Regions from separate parts of the Lysinibacillus sp. NPDC059133 genome, predicted to be linked through region 4. Evidence: riboswitches for the same ligand, from Rfam matches in the RefSeq annotation. Region 4 holds a riboswitch; each other region holds the start of a gene.

Region 1 (5,455 bases), on a different contig from region 4:
AAGTGTAACATGATTTTCCATATATATGCTATACTTTTTATGAAAAAATTTTAAATTGAGATTCTATGTCGAAAATTCTGATAAATAGATAAAGATTTCACATATTGCTATGAAATATTAAAAAAATTGTCACAAATTAAAAAAGAAATATTGAATTTTTTAAATAATAAGATATGATAGAAACAGTTTTCTATTACATTAAACTTCTTTCAGCAGAAGTCTCCCACCTCTATAGGTAGTGAGATGAATGCAGATTTAAGTTACTTTTCAGCGGGTTCCAAACACCTGCTGAAAGAAGTTAAAGCCTCCGGCGGATGTCACGGAATCGGAAATGAGTTCTTTGTACAAGCACAAAGCCGATTCCGGACGCAATTATGCCGAGGCATAATTGATATAATATAAATTCATATAAAACATCCATAAGTGCTTGAATATTTTCAAGATAATAGGGAAATCGGTGAGAATCCGATACAGCCCCCGCTACTGTAATAGCTGATGAAATCGCGGATGCCACTAGTGAAAACTAGGAAGGCGCGAAAGTAAAAGGAAGCTTAAGTCAGGAAACCTGCTTATGTGATAATGCATGCAAACTTTTCGGAGGGAGAAGTTGAAGCGAGAGCGAGTACCCGTATATTCGTTTTTATTTGGCTTCTACTAAACCTTTACTCTTCGACTAGAGTAAAGGTTTTTCTTTTTCCTAAAAGCAAATGAGGGGAGAACAACTATGACAACTTGGAATTTAGAGGGGATGAAAACACATCTTTTTATATGCAATGGTAGTAGTTGTATGAAAAAAGATGCTGAAGATATTACACAGGCAATTCGTGATGAAATACAGTTGCTAGCGCTTGATCAGGAAATACATACAACAAGGACCCGCTGTAATGGTAGGTGTAAGGATGCTTGTGTTGTCATCGCTTATCCTCAGGGGAATTGGTACCGTGTGTCGACAACGGAGCATGCGAAGGCACTCGTACAAGATTTAAATCATGAATCGTTACATAATGAGCATGTTTTTACATTGCGTGAAGGTTTGTTGCAGCGTACAGCGCAAACAACAGCCATTAAAGGTATTGAAAAGGTGAAAGAGGGGTAACAAAATGGCTCAAAAAGGTAAGATTTTCGTAGTTGGCTTTGGCCCTGGAGACTTTAAACATATTACGACTCGTGCTGTGGAAGCACTACAACAAAGTCATATGATTATAGGCTATAAAACTTATGTTGAACTGATTCAGGATTTAGTTAGTGCAAAGTCGATTATTAGTACTGGTATGACAGAGGAAGTTTCACGTGCTCAAGAAGCGGTGCGTCAAGCAGAGGCTGGAAGTATCGTATCGGTCATTTCCAGTGGGGATGCCGGGGTTTATGGAATGGCAGGATTAGTGTATGAGGTATTAATCGAGCTAGGCTGGACAGAAGCAACTGGTATCGAGGTAGAAATTGTTCCAGGTATTTCAGCTATTAATTCATGTGCCAGTTTACTAGGTGCTCCCATTATGCATGACGCCTGTACCATTAGTTTAAGTGACCACTTAACACCTTGGAATTTAATTGCAAAACGAGTAGAAGCGGCAGCAATGGCGGATTTTGTTATTGCTCTTTATAACCCGAAAAGTGGACGTCGTACGAGACAAATTGTAGAGGCACAACGAATTTTATTGGAATATCGTTCTCCAGATACGCCGGTTGGACTTGTGAAAAGCGCGTATCGTGACCGTCAGGAGATTACGATGACTACTTTAGCAGAAATGCTTGAACATGATATAGGTATGTTAACAACGGTTATTATCGGTAATTCAACAACATTCTTTTACGACAATAAAATGATTACGCCACGTGGTTATCAGCGTAAATATACACTTGGTGAGGAAAAACAACCGTTACGACCACATCAACGACTTAAAGAAGAAAATGAACCATGGGCGATGAATCAAGAAACAGGAGCAGCACGTAATGATTTTGCGACAGATCCTAATGCCAATCGTATTAAGCCCAGTTTAGCCATAACACCACAACCAAAGCTTAAAAAATCGTCACTTGAAATGGCGACAGCTGCTCTTACTATGGTAAAGGGAACGAGCGCTGTGAAAAGTTCACCTAAGCTTGTTCAACAAAAAATCGAATCCATTTTTGAATTAGCTGTAAGTCCAGGGGTAGCCAATAAATTCTTTACTCCTCAACAAATGATGACGTTAGCTGAGGTCGTTGGTGAGGAAGGGACGATGGAGTATACACCAGACCATCAAATTCATTTGAAAATTCCAACGTCTGAGCCTGAAGAAATTACAGCAAAGCTTCGTAAAGTGGGCTTTTTACTAACACCAATTGGTGACGTACTTTCGTTAAAGGCTTGTGATTTCTGTTACGGAGAAAAAACCGATTCGATTCCATATGCAGAAGAGATTCAAGAAAAGCTTGGTGGTATGGCGTTACCGAAAACTTTAAATATTGGCTTTAATGGCTGTGGTATGGCGTGTTATCGAGCCGTATTTGATGATATTGGCATTGTTTATCGTAAAAGTAAATTTGATGTTTTTATTGGTGCCAAGCCGGTTGGTCGGACAGCACATGCGGCCCAGCCTGTTGTTGAGGGATTAGAACCTGAACAGCTAATACCGCTGATCACCGACATTATCGAAGAATATAAAGCAAATGCACATCCAAATGAACGTTTGTTTAAATACTTCAAGCGTGTGAAAAAGATCCTACATTTTACGTATCAGGATATGTCTTCAAAAATAAAAGTTGAGCCAGCTCCATGCGGCGACTAGTGAGGGGTAATGAGATGAAAGCAATTTTATTTGTCGGCCACGGGAGCCGTTTAGCAGCAGGGAATGACGAGGTACGCACGTTTATCGAGCAAATGACACCTCGTATTGATGATAGCTTTTTAGTAGAAACATGTTTTTTAGAATTCGCTTCGCCAAACATTGAAGAAGGTATTACGAACTGTGTGAAAAAGGGTGCTACAGAGGTGCATGTTATTCCGATTATCCTTCTTCATGCTGGACATTCAAAAATGCATATTCCAGCAGAAATCGAACATGCGCGTGAGCATTATCCGAATATAACGTTCACATATGGTCAAACAATCGGTATCCATGAAGAAATATTTGCGATTTTAGAAGATCGTTTAGCAGAAATCGGCTTTAATGCGGAAGAAGAACATAAGGATACTGCCATTTTATTAATTGCACGAGGCGGTAGTGACCCATATGCAAATGGTGATTTTTATAAAATTACACGTTTGTTATGGGAAAAACTCCCGGTTCAGTATGTAGAAAGCGCGTTTATGGGCGTAACAGATCCTCGTGTTGAAGAAGGAATAGAGCGCTGTGTGAAGCTGGGTGCTAAAAAAGTCATTATGCTACCATACTTTTTATTCACGGGTATCCTAATGGAACGAATGAATGGTATGTGTAAGCAATTTAACGAAAAATATCCTGATTGTGCTATTCAAATTGCCAACTATTTTGGCTATCATGAGCGTTTACAAAATGTGCTATTGGAGCGTATTGAGCAAGCTGTGAATGGCACATCAACAGGTATGCAAGATTTAGAAAATTATCGTGCTTATGCGGCAGTGCACGGACCTGCGCATCATCATCACCATCATGACCACGATCATGAACATGACCACCACCAACACGACCATGACCATGACCATGACCATGACCATCATCACCATGAAGAGGAGCCAGTGAAATGATTTTCATGTTAGCGGGGACGAGCGATGCCAGAAATCTAGCACTTGAACTACAGTCAGCAGGTTATGCTGTGACTGCAACGGTCGTCACTGATTCAGCCGCTTCAAGCCTTGCAGAAGTAGGTCTTCCTCATTTAGTCGGTCGATTAACGGCGGAGGAAATGGCGACGATTATCACGGAGCGAGGATACCATTTAGTTGTAGATGCCTCTCATCCATTTGCTGAAGAAGCTTCAAAAAATGCGATGGCGGCAACTGAGCAAGCAAATGTTCCGTATATTCGCTATGAACGTGCACATGAGCATTATGCCCATCCACTAATTACGGTTGTGAAAGATTATGAGGAGGCTGCCCATGTAGCAGCGGAAAAACGTGGAGTCATTATGCTAACGACGGGCAGTAAAACGCTGGCTACCTTTACAAAGGTGTTACATGGCTTAGAAAATACGCGGGTGATTGCACGTATGCTTCCTCGACTCGATAATATGGAAAAGTGTGAAGCACTTGGTGTGGCACAAAGAGATATTGTTGCCATACAGGGCCCTTTTTCTAAGGAATTAAACGAAGCACTGTTTCGTCAATATGATGTGACATTGATGATTACAAAAGAAAGCGGCAAGGTTGGCTCGGTGGATGAAAAGCTAGACGCTGCCCTTGCATGTGGCATTGAAACGATTTTAATTGCAAGACCAAATATCAAATACGGACAGCAATATTCTACATTTGAAGATGTATTACGAGCTGTACAGAACACACTTTAGGAGGCCATTCAGATGGATTTTAAAACAGATTTCAAACCTTTAACAGTAGACCCAGATAAAATTTACGATTACAGTTTTTCAATTATTGCAGAGGAAATGGGCGAGCATAACTTCTCAGAGGATGAGTGGAAAGTTGTACGTCGCATTATTCACGCTTCTGCTGACTTTGAATTAGGACGTAGCGTTATTATTACACCAGGAGCACTTGAGGCCGGTATTAAATCAATCCTTGCTGGCCGCCATGTCATTGCAGATGTGCAAATGATCGAAAGTGGTTCAGGGAAAAAACGCTTCCAAAAGCATGGTGGCGATTTACACTGCTATATTGCAGATGAAGACGTTTCGATTGAAGCGAAAAAACAAAATACTACGCGTGCGATTATCTCTATGCAAAAGGCATCTAAATTACATGAAGGTGGCATTTATGCAATTGGGAATGCACCGACAGCATTACTAGAATTAATTCGTTTAATTAAAGAAGGCTTAGCGAAACCAGATTTAATTATCGGTATGCCAGTTGGCTTCGTATCAGCTGCTGAGTCGAAAGAAGAGCTACTAAAACTAGAAGGTATTCCGTATATAACAAATGTTGGTCGTAAAGGCGGTAGTACAGTGACGGTTGCCGCATTGAATGCTGTCTCACTTTTAGCGGATGAACAGGCGAAAAAATAGTGGAGCGGAAGCCTAAAAAGGATCCCAAAGACATGCGTCACGGTTATACAACGGGATCCTGTGCAACTGCAGTAACGAAGGCCGCATTACTTGCTTTAATTACAAATGAAGAGCAAGAAACAAGTACTATTCATTTACCGATTGGGCGAGATGCGACCTTTACGATAGAAAAATGTACATTTCAAAATAATGCTGTTAGCTGTGAAACGATTAAAGATGCTGGTGATGACCCGGACGCAACACATAAAGCACTCATTATCGGCACGGTGAGTTGGTCAGATATACCAGGCATTCATCTGGACGGTGGAATTGGTGT
Region 2 (5,455 bases), on a different contig from region 4:
AATTGCATCAGATATAGAAACATATATTGATGAAAATTTATAATGGATAGAAGGAAACCGTCTCAATTAATGAAGAGACGGTTTTTTTTGTTGAAATTTAATCTTTTATAACTGTAGCCTCGTTTATAGTGTAGAAGGAGGGAAAGATTTTGTCTGATACAGAATATTTAGAGCAACTAATGGAACTACATACAGATCATTTATTTCGAATCGCTTACTACTATACGAAAGATCTACGAATAGCTGAGGATATTGTTCAAGATGTATTTATTAAATTTTATCATCACCAAAAGCATTATGAAGAAAGAGGAGAAATGAAGGCTTATTTAGCACGCATGACCATTAATAAATGTAAGGATTACTTAAAAAGCTGGGCTTATCGAAAAATTACATTTCAGCATAATTTTTTTGCCAAACAAAAAACTGTTTTACAAGATACACTCATTCGTCAAGATGAACAAGCTCTTTTAGATGAAGCCATTTTACGGTTACCAATAAAGCAACGTGAAGCAATTGTCTATTTTTATTTGGAGGAGATGACGATCAAGCAGATAGCAGAACTACTGGCAATTCCTGAGGGTACCGTTAAATCTCGTTTAAAGAAAGGGAAGGAATTATTAAAAGTAGACTTACAGCATATTGAATGGGAGGTACTTTTCCATGGATAAGCATACAATGCACGTATTGAAGGATGTCTCAGCACATAAAGAAGCAATCATTCAAAAGGTTCGACAACAGGTTCGGCAAGAGCCGTATCCATCAAAAAAACTTTGGCCGCATCGTGCACTGGCGGTCATGATGACATGCTCTATCTTACTATTTATTGCATGGCAAGCTTCGAAACCGATGGATCATTTAACGACAGAAATACTTCATGAAGAAGAAAAACAATCATTCACTGATTTATTTAAAACAGAAGTTGAAGGAACAGAGACAACGTTCAGTCAGTATTTTCAAATAGCAGATCAATTTATTCACCGCGAAAATATCAAATTTTATGCACCGCTTCAAGGCTTCGAGGCTATGCAAGCAGTGGCAGCTACTATGGGGAATGCTGTCCATTTAATAGACCCTGAAGATCTTCCGTTTAAATCAAATCTACAAGAGGTCTATGCGGTAACATCAGAGATGCAAGATGGTAGCCTGCAAAAGCAATTTCAATTTAGTTATAAAGAAAAGTCTCTCACTGGAGTGGATCGTCAATATATTATTTTGACAGTAACAAATGTAAATCATAATCCAGTAAACTATAAAGTTACGGAAGATAGTCAGGAGTTTTCAGGGGAAATCACGAATGTAGGTTTGAATTTTATGGATCCTTTGTATTATCATGCGATGACACCGGATAAAGGTTTCGCGTATGTATACTATAATTATGATGAGGCAGACAAGCGTATTTATCAAATGAGTACAAAAGCCAATGAGTTTTATACGTATTATAATGGCTATGCATATCAAATAGGCTATCAATTAAATGGTGATCAACAGGAAGCACAAGAAAAAATGGTTGCTCTTGCGAGGGAATTTATCTCGCACATAAATTCAGCGAAAGCAAAGAAGTAATGTGGAAAATAACTGCCTGCTAAAGCTCGATTGGTGAGGGGGGAGCGATCAGTGGTGATAAAGAACCCCTCGTGAGTAAGTAATACTTTATTTTTGGCAACAACTAGTTACCAAAATGACACATCTCATTCAGTCTATATTAAAATAGTAGAAAAGGGATGGGGGGTTCAACAATGACAGTAGCGCAAACGTATTTAAATGTTGTCCAGAAAAGATTTAGAAGTGTCAAAGAGCTAGGCGATAAAACACTCGACCAACTGGAAGAGGCCCAATTGCACTGGGCGTATAATGAAGATTCAAATAGTATCGCAGTGATTGTAAAACACGTTAGTGGAAATATGATATCGAGATGGACTGACTTTCTTACGACAGATGGTGAGAAATCAACGAGAAATCGTGATGATGAATTTATGGATAGCCTTCAGACAAAAGAAGAGGTAATGACAGTATGGGAAAAGGGCTGGCAAGTATTTTTAGATGCTTTACAAAAATTAACGGAAGCTGATTTACAAGGGTTTGTAACGATAAGGGGAGAACGACATTCCGTGATAGATGCGATTGAAAGACAAATGTCCCATTATTCACAACATGTCGGTCAAATCGTTTGCATTGCTAAGCAAGTAAAGGGTTCTGAGTGGCAAACAATAAGTATTCCAAAGGGACAATCTCAGCCTTTCACAGAATCAATGTTAAAAAAACATCAACAATAGAAATGGGGCCGTCTCACTAGTGTGAGATGGCTTTTTTGATGGAATATACATACATATCTTTGTTTAAAAATCGCAAAACTTTATTATATTCAGAAAATAAAATTGACGTGTATCTTTGAAGCGTGTTATGTTTAATACAAAATTTAATATGTAACATTACAAGTTTGAGTGAAAAAACTTTTTCACTTAATTTAAAGGAAAATGGGTGTAAATCCCATGCTGTCCCGCAGCTGTAAATGAGGAGTTTTGTTTCAAATACCACTGAGTAAGTACTCGGGAAGGTGAAGCAAAATGAAGATTCATAAGCCAGAATGCCTGCTTGTAGTATGATTCATTGTAGATCTACGAAAGATAGGGAGATGGATGGAAGGCTTTTAATAATGAGTTTTTCTATCCTTATTCACGTGGAATAAGGATTTTTTTTATGCCTTTTTCTAATCTAAGTAATTTACATCAAAGTGAGGTGTAAATAAAGAGAGAGCAAAGTAATGACGATTACTTTGTATTTCAAGTTAGAAGTATAGTGGAGAAACATATATATTTTAATTTTCTAACACCCAAGAATAGACAGGAGCAATCATAATGATATTTTTTAAAAAATTATTACCGTTCATTCTAATACTGATGTTAACGATTTTAGCAGGCTGTTCAAGCTCGAGTGAAGGTAATGGAAGTAAAACTTCTAGCAAAAATAATAATGAAGGAAAAATGATAACAATTGGCTGGCCGCTAGATATAGGGCCTTTAAATCCGCATACCTATTTACCAAACCAAATGACTGCGCAAGCAATGGTATATGAATCATTAGTAGAATATAACGATGACGGGACAATATCGCCGAAATTAGCGGAGAGCTGGGAAATTTCTGACGATAAAACAGCTTACATATTTCATCTTAGACAAGATGTAAAATACTCTGATGGGACAGTCTTTAATGCAGATAATGTTATTCGTAATTTTAATGCAGTTTTAGCAGATCGTGATACACACTCTTGGATGGGAATGGTGAATCATATTGTAGATGTTGTGAAAGAAGATGACTATACAATTCGTCTTCAATTAGATGCACCCTATTACCCTGTATTAAATGAACTGGCTTTTGTGCGACCATTTCGCTTCTTAGGGGATAACGGATTCCATGAGGGAGATGCAACAAATAAAGGTATTAAAGCTCCGGTTGGAACAGGTCCATGGGTATTAACCGAATATAAAAAAGATCAATATGCACTTTTTAGCCGCAACGAACATTATTGGGGTGAAAAGCCACTAGTAGACAAAGTAAAAGTGAAAATTATACCAGATTCAGAATCTATTTCACTGGCATTTGAAAATGAAGAATTAGACTTAATTTATGGTCGTGGCATTATTAGCTTAGATAACTACACTTTCTTAAAAGACAGCAATCAATACAAAACGGCTGTATCTGAACCTTTATCTACACGTGCATTACTTTTTAATACACAATCTGGTCCTTTAGCAGAATTAAAAGTACGTCAGGCTATTCAATACGCTGTTAATAAAGAACAAATGGTTGAAAGTATTACCCATGGTACAGAAAAGGTTGCCAATACACTGTTTTGGGATGCTATTCCATATGCCAATATTGAGTTAAAACCAATCCTATTTAATCCAGAAAAAGCCGAGCAGTTATTAGATGAAGCAGGTTGGACATTAAAAAATGGTGATAAAATCCGTTCTAAAAATGGGCAACCTCTTACATTAGATTTAATCTATATTGCCACAGATGCTATCCAAAAACCCATGGCAGAATTAATGCAAGGGGAATTAGCTAAAATAGGCGTTCAATTAAAACTTGAAGGCGCTGATGTAATGGTAGGGCTCCAAAAATTAATGGATAATCAAGTAGATATTAATTTCTGGCGCACAAACGGTCCACCAACAGACCCACACAGCTTCGCAAACGAATCAGCAACACCGAATGCAAATGGTGTTTATGAAGCGAAATTAGGCCTAGAAAATGCAACACAAATTGATGACAAAATACATCAATTATTAATTGGGACAGATGAAGCGGAACGTGTGCAATTGTATAAAGATATTTTAACAATGTTCCATGACCAAGCATTATTTTATCCAATTTCATATGAAACGAATAATGTTATTTACCATAAATATTTGAAAGATTTTAACCCCCGTGCATCTGAATATGATATTCCTTATGCTCAAATGGATGTAAAGTAAGAGAATGAAAAGAGAGTGGGTCTATTATGACTCCTCTCTTTTTGCACTATGAAGACTAGGGAAGTGATGAAAAAATGTACGAATCAATTTGGCTTTTTTGTCTAAAACGAGTAATTACATTACCATTTGTTTTACTAGGAGTTTCAATCATGACCTTTTTATTTATTCGTTTTGTTCCAGTAGAGCCAGCGGAGGTCATACTTAGACTGTCAGGAGTCGCCCCGACAGCAGAAGCAATACAGGCGCTACGATCGGAATTAGGCACTGATCAATCTTTGTCTATTCAATATTTTATATGGCTAAAAGGTGTGTTACACTTCGATTTTGGTACATCGTTTGTGAGTAAATTACCCGTTGCTCAAGAAATAGTAGAAAAACTACCGGCAACTTTTCAATTAGCCCTAGCTGCATTTGTATGTATTCTTTGCTTTAGTATTCCTCTTGGTATTATAAGTGCTCTTTATAAAAATTCCGTATTTGATAGGATTGTAGGCTTATTATCTATTATCAGTGTATCCATCCCAACTTTTTGGGTAGGTTTTTTTCTTCTGTACTTATTTAGTTTGAAGCTTGGCATTTTCCCGACAAATGGTAAAGGGACGATGTTACATATAATTTTACCAGCCGTATCTTTGGCATTACCAACTCTTGGGTTGTTTGTTCAAGCAATTCGTACAAGTGTCATAGAAGAATTACAAAAATATTATGTTCAGTATGCACATTTACGGGGGTTAAAACAATCTGTTATTCTCAGTCGACATGTCTTCAAAAATGCTGCTATTCCACTGACGACGATGCTTGGTATGACACTTGGGAATTTATTGGGTGGGGCAGTTATTGTCGAGCAGGTATTTAGCTGGCCTGGTTTAGGTCGCTACTTAATAGAATCAATTATTAATAGGGATTATCCAGTTGTGCAATGTTATGTTCTTATAATTGCTATCATCTATGTTTTTGCTAATTTATGTACAGATATATTA
Region 3 (5,455 bases), on a different contig from region 4:
TGTTGTCATTGAATCACTTGATTGGTGGAATCAATATCTAGTAGGCTTCGGTCGTATTTAATAAGCCTTACTATTATATCGACGATTTAAATAGCAAAAAGGTTATCTTTGTAAAAGAAATTACAAAGATAGCCTTTTTTATTATTTGACGGTATTGGAGATTAACCTTAAAAACCATCTGATTAAAATATAGCTAAGATCCTATGAGTAAACCTATCAGGCAAACAGATGTGGTTATCCATTAATTTAGGCTCGACTACTCGACCAATAATGAGTAAAATAACTTCTAAGATGAATAAATTTACATAAGTAGATATATTTACTACTATAGTCCCGGTTACAAAAATGATAGTGGAGCCGAGAAAAGCAATTACATCAATTATTCATATTATGATTGTCATCGTTATTGCGTATTTTACTTGTATTAAATCGAAGGCTAATAAGTGTGTGATACCTCCAATAAAAAAAGCTAACAAGTAAAATATGTCTTCATACAGCTAAAAGAAAGGATTCCTTGCATATTGAACCTCACTTCTGATAATTTTGAAATATACAATTAGGGATCTTGCTTTGAAATTATAATTATTTGAGACTTTTATTTTGTAGTAGCAAAGTAACGAATGATGGGAAATGAGAAAACACTTACAAGTGCATTATTTTTTTTCGTTCTGAAACAATAAAGGTAGGGATGAATCATGGAAAAAGAGATTTTGCAACTTTTTAGTAATTTAACAGAGCGTGACAGTGATATTCAATACAAATCATACGAAGAATTATTGAAAATTATGCAGGAACCAGTTGATTGGACATATTCAGTTTGGGAACAACTTGTTCAGACACTTACATACAAAAATGGCCATGTGCGTGCAAGTGCTGCACAATTTTTATGCGCATTGGCAGCAAAAAGTGATCCTGAAGAAAGAGTATTAGAGGACTTCTTAAAGATTTGGGCAGTAACGTATGATGAAGAAACAGTAACTGCGAGGCATACTTTACAGGCAATTTGGAAAATAGGCTTAGCAGGGCAGGTACAAAGAGATTTAGTCGTATCATATTTGGCTAAAAGGTATCAAACATGTTTAGACGAAAAGCATCCGACATTAATACGCTATGATATTATTGTATCCTTTAAAAAGCTATTCGATGCAACGAATGACCCAAAACTACTAGACATTGCACAGCGTTTAATTGAGGAAGAGAAAGATGTTAAATCCAAAAAGAAATATAAGACTGCCATCCGGTAAAAGTTATTTGGCTAATTTTCCGCAAATTCTCTCGTTAAGAGATCGTTTTTATAACGTATTAAAAAATAAAATGCTTTACTCTATGAAGCATAACAAATATCTGCACGAGCAGGATGAATACCCATGAGGGCAGTGAATATATCCGTGTGCATAAGGTAATACCTGCATGATTTTTATCCATCGTCATTTGTTTATTCTAAATTCCACAGCTATTTTTTCCTATCAATCTATGTTAAACTGCATTACAAGTGAATAATTCTTGCAGAATGAGGGTGCTGAACTATAGCATAATCGGGAATTCGGTGAAAAACCGAAGCTGTTTCCGCAACTGTAAGTACAGGAATCATAAAGATATACCACTGTCGAATTATTCGATGGGAAGGTTTTTTATGACTCACAACGTGATTGAATGAACTGTACAAGCCAGGAGACCGACCTTTGTTTGAACGTATAGATAACTCTTCGGAAGCTAGGAGAATATGCGGCAAATACATAGGCTATGTCGTATCTAGGCGACACTATTTATGTTATTTTTCGTTGTTTCCATAGAAGTGGGAACAACGTTTTTTTTATGTACACTTATAATTCACCTAATGTAAGCCGAGGTGTTAATAAAGTAAGAATTTTTCACGAAGGAAAGCGGGGACTTAGATTTGAAAAAAGATGCACGTTATTCTTGTTATCCATTTATGCGTGAAAAGGCATCGATAGTAGATTTTGAAATTCGAACGGATAGCCTAACAACACATATTGGTGTAGCAATGGCGGCGGTGAAAAAAGAAACGGTAGAGGTAGTAGCAGATGATTTACTAGCCATTTTACCAATGGCTTACCATGTAAATGGCTCAGTCCGAGGTAAATTAGCGGTAACCGAAGATGATTTGACTTGGCTCAGTGATCGCTATGATTTCTATGTTAGTCATGTTAAGGAGGAAATACAAAACTTTGTATTACCTCAAGGAACAGAGGCTGCTACTGCATTACATTTATGCCGTAGTGAGGCGAAAAAATCATATCGCGTTTTGCACATAGTATCTGAAGAACGGGAAATACCTGCTATTCTCTTTGATTATTTAGGATTACTAGCCAATGTATTTTTTGTAATGGCTGTCTTTATGAATCAGCGGGCTGGTATTGCTGAAATACCGTTTATTAGTAAGTCATACCCGATGAAAAAGAAAAAGGAGAATCAATGAAATGAAGAAAATGTTTAAGCTACAATGGCTTTCTGTGCTGATGCTGGCCCTCGTATTAGTTGGCTGTGGGGCGAAAGAAGATACGAATAAAGAGACTGCTTCTAAAGAAGATCAACAAGTTGAGAAAACTAGTTATAAAGTTAAGGATGACCGTGGCGTAGAAGTAGAGTTTGCTGCAGTACCTAAAACTATTGTTTCCTTACAACCGAGTAATACAGAAATTTTATTTGCTCTAGGTGTTGGCGATAATATCGTTGGTGCAACAGAATTTGATACGTACCCAGAAGAAGCACAAAAAATTGAGCGCGTTTCTAATTCTACAATATTCAATAGTGAGCGTATTTTAGCCCTAAAGCCAGATGTCGTTATTGCCTATACAACAGGAGGCGATGAAGAAAATTTAAATGCTTTAAAAGGTCTCGAAGATGCGGGTATTAAAGTATTTGCCATTCAATCAGCTAAATCATTTGATGATGTCTATGGGGATATCGAACAAATCGCAACAGTTATGGGAATCAAAGATACAGGCGACAAGTTAAATGCAGATATTAAAGCTAAAATTGTTGAAGTCCAAGCAAAAGTTAAAGATGTGAAAAAACAAAAAAATATCTACTTAGAGATTAGTCCAAAGCCAGTCATCTATACAGCTGGTTCTGATACATTCCAACAAGAGATTTTAAATGCTGCACATGTGAACAACGTTTTTGCTGACCTTGAAAGCTGGGCACAGGTATCTGAGGAAGATGTCATTGCGAAAAATCCAGAAGTCATTTTAACAACAGTAGACAATGTGAAAAACTCAGCGGAAGAAATTCTTTCTCGTGATGGATGGAATTCAATCACGGCCATTCAAAATAAAGCTGTTTACTATATTGATACTGATATTTCAAACCGTCCAGGTCCACGTATTGGTGAAGCTGTTGAGTTAATAGCAAAAGCGGTATATCCTGAGTCATTTAAATAGTTTATATCGAAAAATAGTATTTTGGAGCTGTCCTTTATCAAGGGCAGCTTTTTTTATGGATAAGAAGGAGACTTACTACGCTTGGATGAAAAAGTAATCGGGAAAGGTGGATAACTGCTCCGCTTGTGTGGGAAAGTGATCAGGTAGAGTGGATAACTGCTCCGCTTGGGTAGGAAAGTGATCGGGTAGAGTGGATAACTGCTCTGCTCGGGTAGGAAAGTGATCGGGTAGAGTGGATAACTGCTCCGCTCGGGTGGAAAAGTGATCAGGTAGAGTGGATAACTGCTCCGCTTGGGTAGGAAAGTGATCGGGTAGAGTGGATAACTGTTCCGCTTGTGTGGGAAAGTGATCGGGTAGAGTGGATAACTGCTCCGCTTGTGTGGGAAAGTGATCGGGTAGAGTGGATAACTGTTCCGCTTGTGTGGGAAAGTGATCGGGTAGAGTGGATAACTGCTCCGCTTGGATAGGAAAGTGATCGGGTAGAGTGGATAACTGCTCCGCTTGGGTGGAAAAGTGATCGGGTAGAGTGGATAACTGCTCCGCTTGGATGGGAAAGTGATCGGGTAAACGGTCACCCGCTCCGCCCAGATAAAGAAGTACTCAAATAAATCCCCTCATCGCTCTAAGTAGTGTATGACATTTCCTAGTGCGAAAATTGGTATTATATCGAATTGTTCTATAAAATAGAGATAAGTATGCTTGCTAACAGGAAGAGGTGCAGTGAGTGAAACAGTTTGATATGAAGATTATTCCGTTTGAGGCAGTCTATAATTTTCGGGATATGGGTGGTTATAAATCGAGAGATGGGCGTGCTGTTAAGAATGGTTTGATTTATCGTTCAGCAGCACTTGGGAAAATGACGAAAGCAGATAAGGAGCTTTTTGAAACGCTAGGCGTGAAAACAATTTTTGATTATCGAGACAACCATGAGGCTCAAAATAATCCTAATCCGATATTCTCGCATGCCAAGTATATTCAAATACCAGCAAAGGGAAATCATGCTTTTGAGATGCCTACAAACACGGGTGGAAGAGATTTTTATAAGGTTGTAAGCCCAGAGATGTTTCGAGAATTTTATGCACAAATGCCTTTTAATAATGCCTCGTTTAAGGAACTAATAGCAACGATTCAACACCCTGAAAATTTAGGGCTTGTTCATCATTGTGCGGTCGGGAAGGATCGAACAGGTATTGGCAGTGCACTTATTTTACTTGCTTTAGATGTACCTGAGGAAACGATAATGGAAGACTATTTAGATACAAATGTACATTTACATCCCTTAGTTGAACGAATGGCTAAGACAGTGCAGCAAGATTATAACGATCAAGAATTACAGCAATTTTATGCTTTACTGTCTGCCCGTGAAGACTATTTACAAGCAGCATTTGATGCTATGGATAACCGATATGGCTCTAAGACAGCTTTTTTAGAGCAAGAGTTTGGCCTAACAAATGAAAAACGTAAGCAATTGCAGGACTTTTGCTTACTATGATAAAAAACCCTTTCACATAAAATTGTGAGAGGGGTTTTTTGCGTCTTATATTAGCTTTGCATAATCTTTTAACTTCTTTCAGTAAGTGTTTTCGTAGTGAAAGTGAAACGCCAGCTCAGAAGTCTCCCGGCCTTAGGACGCAATTATGCAGAGGCATAATGGATTGTTTCAATATAAAAACTCTTTACAGCCTAAAAATCTATGATAAGATACTATATATTTTTAACGGGCAGTAATTTATCTATACCGAAGACAAAAAAGGTAGTTGAAAGATTAACAGTCCGTAAAATCTTTAAGAAGCGTATAGGAGAAGTGGAGAGTATTGGGAGAAACATTGAGAGAAAGTGATATAAAAGAGACAGATAAGTTAAGCTTATTTCATTTAACATGGCCGATATTTTTAGAAGTATTTTTATTTATGTTAATGGGACTAGCCGATACTTTTATGCTCAGTGCTTTATCAGATAATGCTGTATCAGGAGTTGGTGCAGCCAATCAATATATTCATATTGCAATTTTAATACTTGAAGTAGTTGGTAATGGTGCTTCTATAGTGGTA
Region 4 (5,455 bases):
AAATCATACCTAAATCAGGTAAGCCTCTACTCGCTGTGTAGGCAGCTCCGGATAAATATAGTGCCTCAAAGCCTACTTTTTTGGCCATTATGCCAGCCATTGCATCGTGTGCACCTGGTATTTGTAAAATATCTTTACGAACAATAAAAGCTCTAAATTGTTCAGCTAATTTTTCTTGTGAAATAGCTTCATTGACAATCCATGCCATCTATAAAACCTCCCATCTATTATTAAACGAATAAATCTACAAATTCATGAACATAGCTATTTTCAATAAGCTCTTTATTAGAACAGATTTGATTTATTTTATTTAATTGTTTTTGTGAAAAATGTGTACTCATATTTTGTTGGAATTTATCAATGATTTTAGGGAATGCTTCATCACGACGGAAACGATGTCCTAATGGATATTCACACTCTACTAATTCTGATGATGTCCCATCTTTATAATAAACTTGAACAGCGTTGGCGATAGAGCGCTTCTCTGGATCTAAGTAATCGATTGTATATTGTGATTCTTCAACAACAACCATTTTATTTCTTAGGTCATCTATGCGTGGATCTGCTGCCACGTCATCTTCATAATGGTCTGCAATAATATCACCATAGATCAGCCCAATTGCTGTAATGTATTGAATACAATGATCACGGTCAGCTGGATTATTCAGTGGGCCCTCTTTATCGATGATGCGAATAGCTGATTCATGTGTCGTAATGACAACTTTTTCAATATCATCTAAACGATTTTTCACTTCATGATGTAAATGCACTGCGCATTCTGCAGCAGTTTGCGCATGAAATTCAGCTGGGAAAGAAACTTTGAAAAGAACATTCTCCATAACATAAGAAGCAAGCGGCCTTGCCAGCTTTAATTCTTTTTTATTAAAGAGCACGTCTTGGAAGCCCCAGCCTGGTGCTGATAAGGCAGTTGCATAACCCATTTCACCTTTTACAGCCATCATGGCTAATTGCACGGCCCTACTTGTCGCATCTCCTGCTGCCCATGATTTTCTTGATCCTGTATTCGGGGCATGGCGGTATGTTCGTAAACTTGAATTATCAATCCAAGCATTTGATAATGCATTGATAATTTCTTGACGCGTTCCACCTAATGCCTTTGTCACAACCGCTGTTGTCGCAATTTTGACATATAATACGTGATCTAAACCAACCCGATTCAGACTATTTTCTAGTGCTAGTACACCTTGAATTTCATGGGCTTTAATCATCATTTCTAAAACCTCTTTTATTTTAAGAGGCTCTTTACCTTCAGCAATACGTACACGACTCAAGTAATCCGCTACTGCTAATATGCCACCTAGATTATCAGAAGGGTGTCCCCATTCAGCCGCAAGCCATGTGTCATTGTAATCTAACCAGCGAATCATACAACCAATATTGAAAGCGCCTTTCACTGGATCGAGGACATAGGAAGTTCCTGGAACACGTGTACCATTTGGAACAACCGTACCCGGTACAACTGGTCCAAGAAGTTTCGTACATTCTGGATACTGTAAAGCCAAAATGCCACAGCCTAAAGTATCTAATAAAACATAGCGTGCCGTTTCGTATGCTTCTTCACTTGTAATCGTTGTATTTAATACGTATTCGGCAATATCAGTTAGTAATTGATCTGTTTTAGATAGTTCATTTGTTTTAATCATCTATATCTTCCTTTCAATGCATGAATTTGCTATACTAGTACGCTGATGGACATTGGTCAGAATGCCCATCAGCTCTATGGCGAGTTGTTAAAATTTGATTATACCGATAATTCTTCAAGGTTATGACGCTCGCCAATATAATTGACACGAGGTCTAAATAATCTATTATTGTCATGCTGCTCAATTACATGAGCACATAAGCCGATCGTTCGTGAGCCAAAGAAGATTGGTGTATATATTTCAATCGGCAAACCAAGCTTGTAGTACACTGGTGCCGCATAATAATCTAAATTTGGATACAATCCTTTTTCCTGTACCACCACTTTTTCACCAGCTTCACACATGTGATATAAGCGATCATCTCCTTGCTCCAAACATAATTTGTATAAAGCCTCTTTCATAATTTGCGCTCTTGGGTCCATCTTTTTCATATATACACGATGGCCAAAGCCCATAATCTTTTCTTTATTTTGTAGTTTATTTTTCAGCAATGTTTCAAAGCCTTCTACTGTTTTGGCTTCAAGAAGCATATACATCACTGCCTCGTTTGCACCACCATGTAAATTACCTTTCAATGATGCGACAGCCCCAGTTAAAGCACCATACAAATCAGATTGTGTAGAGGCAATAACACGAGCCGTAAAAGTTGAATTTGGCATCTCATGTTCACTATATAAAACAAGTGATTGATCAAAAATTTCTTCTTCTAACGCAGTTGGTTTTCTTCCAGTAATCATGTAATAAAAATTGGCACTATAGGAAAGCTTGTTATCAGGCTCCACAGCATCTTGACCATTTAATACACGATAACTATTCGCTACAATATTTGGCATACCACCTAAAAGTCTATATGCTCTCGCCAAATTCATTTCAGTAGAACGATCATTAATATGCTGATCATAGCCTGCTAAAACAGAAATCCCTGTTCTAAGTCCATCCATAGCATGTGTCCCATTGGGTAATAACTTGAAAATTTGAAAAATTTCAAGTGGAACCTGATAATTAGATTTCAACTTGTCCTGTAAGTCATTTCGTTGCTCGGTAATTGGTATTTCCCCTTGTAACAATAAGTAGACAATGTCTAAATACGAATATCTCTGTGATAATTCAATCAAATCATACCCTCGAATAACAATTTGACTTCCTACAGTGTCTAAAAAAGATAGCTTTGTTTCAGCAGCAATGATTCCGTCAAGACCTGGTGAATAATTTAACTCCATTCATTACAACCCCTTTGTTTAATTATTCTTGTAAGCGTTACCATTCAAACACGAAAGAACAACAAAAAAACAACTTCTACCCCTTTAGAAGTTGTTAATCTACAAAAGCATGACAGAGCAAAGAAACAGTGAATTACATGAATTCACAAAGATCATGCAGTAGCTAACACCTCCCTATCCTCGTAGGTCAATTGATGCTTACATTAGTGGCAGGTCTCCTGACTTATGATCAACGCTACAATAACACCTTCCCATTTTGACAACCAAAACAGTGGCCTTGTTATTGAACTCCTAAATACAGTTGCGGGACAGTGTTGGACTCTCACCAACTTCCCTTTTAATCAAATGGAACCAAATCCATTTGAACCGCCAAAATTTAGCGTATTCAATTTGTCTATTAACCTTATCATAGTGATTCAAAAACAATCAATATAGGTGAAATTCAGAAAAGACAAATTACAAGAAACTATTTTTCGTTTTTAATGAACTATTCTACAGTTTTTAGCACTATTTCGCATAAAAAAAGATTGTAAAACGGAAAAGGTAATTATTCACATGAAGAGAAAAGGTTTTATTTAGTAGGGGCGAACTCTTTTTATGAAAAACTTTAATAGGAATAGGATATATGTTGTGCAGAAAATCTATAACATTTATATGAGCCAACAACTGCGTTGGAAACGGTCAATCGAAAACAAGTATGAAAGAGCCAACTATTATTCTTGTTACCTATGATTTAGGTGATTCATAGACCATTTCTTGTGTTATCATTTGATTTGGTAACTCCCTTTACATAATCAGCGCTTGTATAACCTGTAAATAAACGGAAAGTCAAAATAAGCATGAAGAAAGGAATAAAATAGTTTGTTAATCTCATTATCTGTCATTCGTGATACAAAATAAAAAATCTACAGACAGATTGAAAGAAAGCATAAGAAAACCTTATTCTAAAAGAATAAAGAAAGAAAACTTATAATAAATATTCATCCCTCTCCTTCCCAAGTATGGTATTTGAAACAAAACTCCTCGCAACGGCTACGGGACAGCTTGGAACTACCCCCATTTTCCTTTTAATTGAGTGAAAGACCTTTCACTCAAACTTGAAAAGAATGCTATGAAAATAGACTAAGATTAACATGCTCAATTGATCAAGCCAGTTTTATTTTTGGAATATAATAATGTTACGTAAAATAATGATAAATATAAAAAGGCCAGGGAGCTATAGCCCTGGCCATTCGTTTAACTTCTTTCAGTGGATGCCAAAGAATCGGCTTTATGCAAGCGCAAAGCCGATCCGAGGCATAATTGATTTTCTTTTTTATTTTTCTGAGATGTTGGTTTGGAATAAAGTTTGATCTAAAATATCCCCAAAATCCATATTTAAAGTTAAATGATAAGAACTCGCTTTGAAAAATGATTGATCAAAACGGGTTAATTCTTTGTGAAATACTATGCGATTTTTATAATAAAGTTTGATCATTTTCTACCTAGTAATTCTAAAACAATCGCGCCCGATTGCGGTATAAATATTATATTTTTGCTAAGACAGAGTTAACAAAATCGTTTTTTTCTTCTGGATATTTGTGTTTATTATGGGTCGAGACGTTGAAAGCTTACATTTCTTTTAGAGAGATCCTATTCTACTATGGATTCTGTTATTTTCTCATCTAGATTTTTAATCGCCAACATCGAATTATCCTGAATGATGCCTGTATCTACAAAACCAAATGAAGCGTATAATGTTTTAGCTTTGACATTACTTGTTCTATAAAAGAGGGCTACATATTCTGCTTCCCCATATGGCATATTTTCAATATCCATCAACATTTTTTCAAAGGCAAGTTTGCCATATCCTTTCCCCTGGTAACTCTTTTCAATCATAATATGCCATATAAAATAGCTCTTCTTCCCGTAAAAAATTTCGTTTTCAAATGATTCATGATCCAACGTATCATAAATATACATCAAAAATCCAACCGCAACTCCATCGGCATAAACGGCAATGGGAGTCGCTGGTATCCCATCTGCGTTCAACATATGAGCGTCTGCAAAGCTTCTGAGATTAGTAGTTTCTATAAAGTCTTTCTGGTTTTCTCCAACTTCAAGTGCTATTACTTCATCTATGTTATCCCCGGTTATTTTTCGTAATTCAATCATTTTTTTATCTCCTCTCCTAAGACAAGCCACTTTCACACATGACCTAAAACATTCCAAATATCATTTCCATAATTCCCGAAATAGGGTACACAAAATATTCACCAATGCTAACTCTTTTTCCCCTGTGATTTCTAATCCTTGTTCCGCAAAATGGCCCGTTTGTTGAATTGTCATAATTCATCTTGTCAATGCAATTGTATAAAACCTTTTTACAAATTATCGGACTTTATTACAAATGATCAATCTTTATTTTAAATCTACAGGAGAGAAGATGTAGTAAATGTACAAAATAATTTATCGTTATCTTGTTATTGATTGCTTAACTTCCTTGCGCAAAGATTTAGTTGCTTCCACCATGTTTGCCAAAGCGGCAATTGTTTCAGTTTCTTTTCTCGTTTTTAAGCCGCAGTCAGGATT

Evidence for each region. A riboswitch is a leader RNA that binds a small molecule or an ion and turns the genes downstream of it on or off. The one in region 4 is predicted to bind cobalamin.
Region 1: linked by a shared signal. The riboswitch ahead of ACFXN8_RS02285 ((2Fe-2S) ferredoxin domain-containing protein) and the one ahead of mmgD (citrate synthase) in region 4 are both predicted to bind cobalamin.
Region 2: linked by a shared signal. The riboswitch ahead of nikA (nickel ABC transporter substrate-binding protein) and the one ahead of mmgD (citrate synthase) in region 4 are both predicted to bind cobalamin.
Region 3: linked by a shared signal. The riboswitch ahead of ACFXN8_RS13875 (hypothetical protein) and the one ahead of mmgD (citrate synthase) in region 4 are both predicted to bind cobalamin.

What each region holds. Positions count from the first base shown of each region.
Region 1 covers NZ_JBHZDH010000002.1:188,540-193,994, reverse strand. Annotated here, with positions in the region: cobalamin riboswitch at 405-587, shown strand; gene ACFXN8_RS02285 ((2Fe-2S) ferredoxin domain-containing protein) at 725-1,096, shown strand; gene cobJ (precorrin-3B C(17)-methyltransferase) at 1,101-2,771, shown strand; gene ACFXN8_RS02275 (sirohydrochlorin chelatase) at 2,786-3,709, shown strand; gene cobK (precorrin-6A reductase) at 3,706-4,467, shown strand; gene ACFXN8_RS02265 (precorrin-8X methylmutase) at 4,480-5,139, shown strand; gene ACFXN8_RS02260 (cobalt-precorrin-5B (C(1))-methyltransferase) at 5,172-5,455, shown strand, end outside.
Region 2 covers NZ_JBHZDH010000001.1:214,348-219,802, forward strand. Annotated here, with positions in the region: gene ACFXN8_RS01050 (SCO family protein) at 1-43, shown strand, start outside; gene ACFXN8_RS01055 (RNA polymerase sigma factor) at 150-668, shown strand; gene ACFXN8_RS01060 (hypothetical protein) at 661-1,563, shown strand; gene ACFXN8_RS01065 (DUF1572 family protein) at 1,737-2,273, shown strand; cobalamin riboswitch at 2,417-2,610, shown strand; gene nikA (nickel ABC transporter substrate-binding protein) at 2,856-4,475, shown strand; gene nikB (nickel ABC transporter permease) at 4,550-5,455, shown strand, end outside.
Region 3 covers NZ_JBHZDH010000023.1:53,680-59,134, forward strand. Annotated here, with positions in the region: gene ACFXN8_RS13865 (C40 family peptidase) at 1-61, shown strand, start outside; gene ACFXN8_RS13870 (hypothetical protein) at 696-1,244, shown strand; cobalamin riboswitch at 1,498-1,698, shown strand; gene ACFXN8_RS13875 (hypothetical protein) at 1,898-2,440, shown strand; gene ACFXN8_RS13880 (helical backbone metal receptor) at 2,442-3,404, shown strand; gene ACFXN8_RS13885 (tyrosine-protein phosphatase) at 4,129-4,896, shown strand; gene ACFXN8_RS13890 (MATE family efflux transporter) at 5,219-5,455, shown strand, end outside.
Region 4 covers NZ_JBHZDH010000004.1:7,764-13,218, reverse strand. Annotated here, with positions in the region: gene prpB (methylisocitrate lyase) at 1-208, opposite strand, end outside; gene prpD (2-methylcitrate dehydratase) at 231-1,664, opposite strand; gene mmgD (citrate synthase) at 1,763-2,884, opposite strand; cobalamin riboswitch at 3,076-3,270, opposite strand; gene ACFXN8_RS03345 (GNAT family N-acetyltransferase) at 4,517-5,038, opposite strand; gene metE (5-methyltetrahydropteroyltriglutamate--homocysteine S-methyltransferase) at 5,339-5,455, opposite strand, start outside.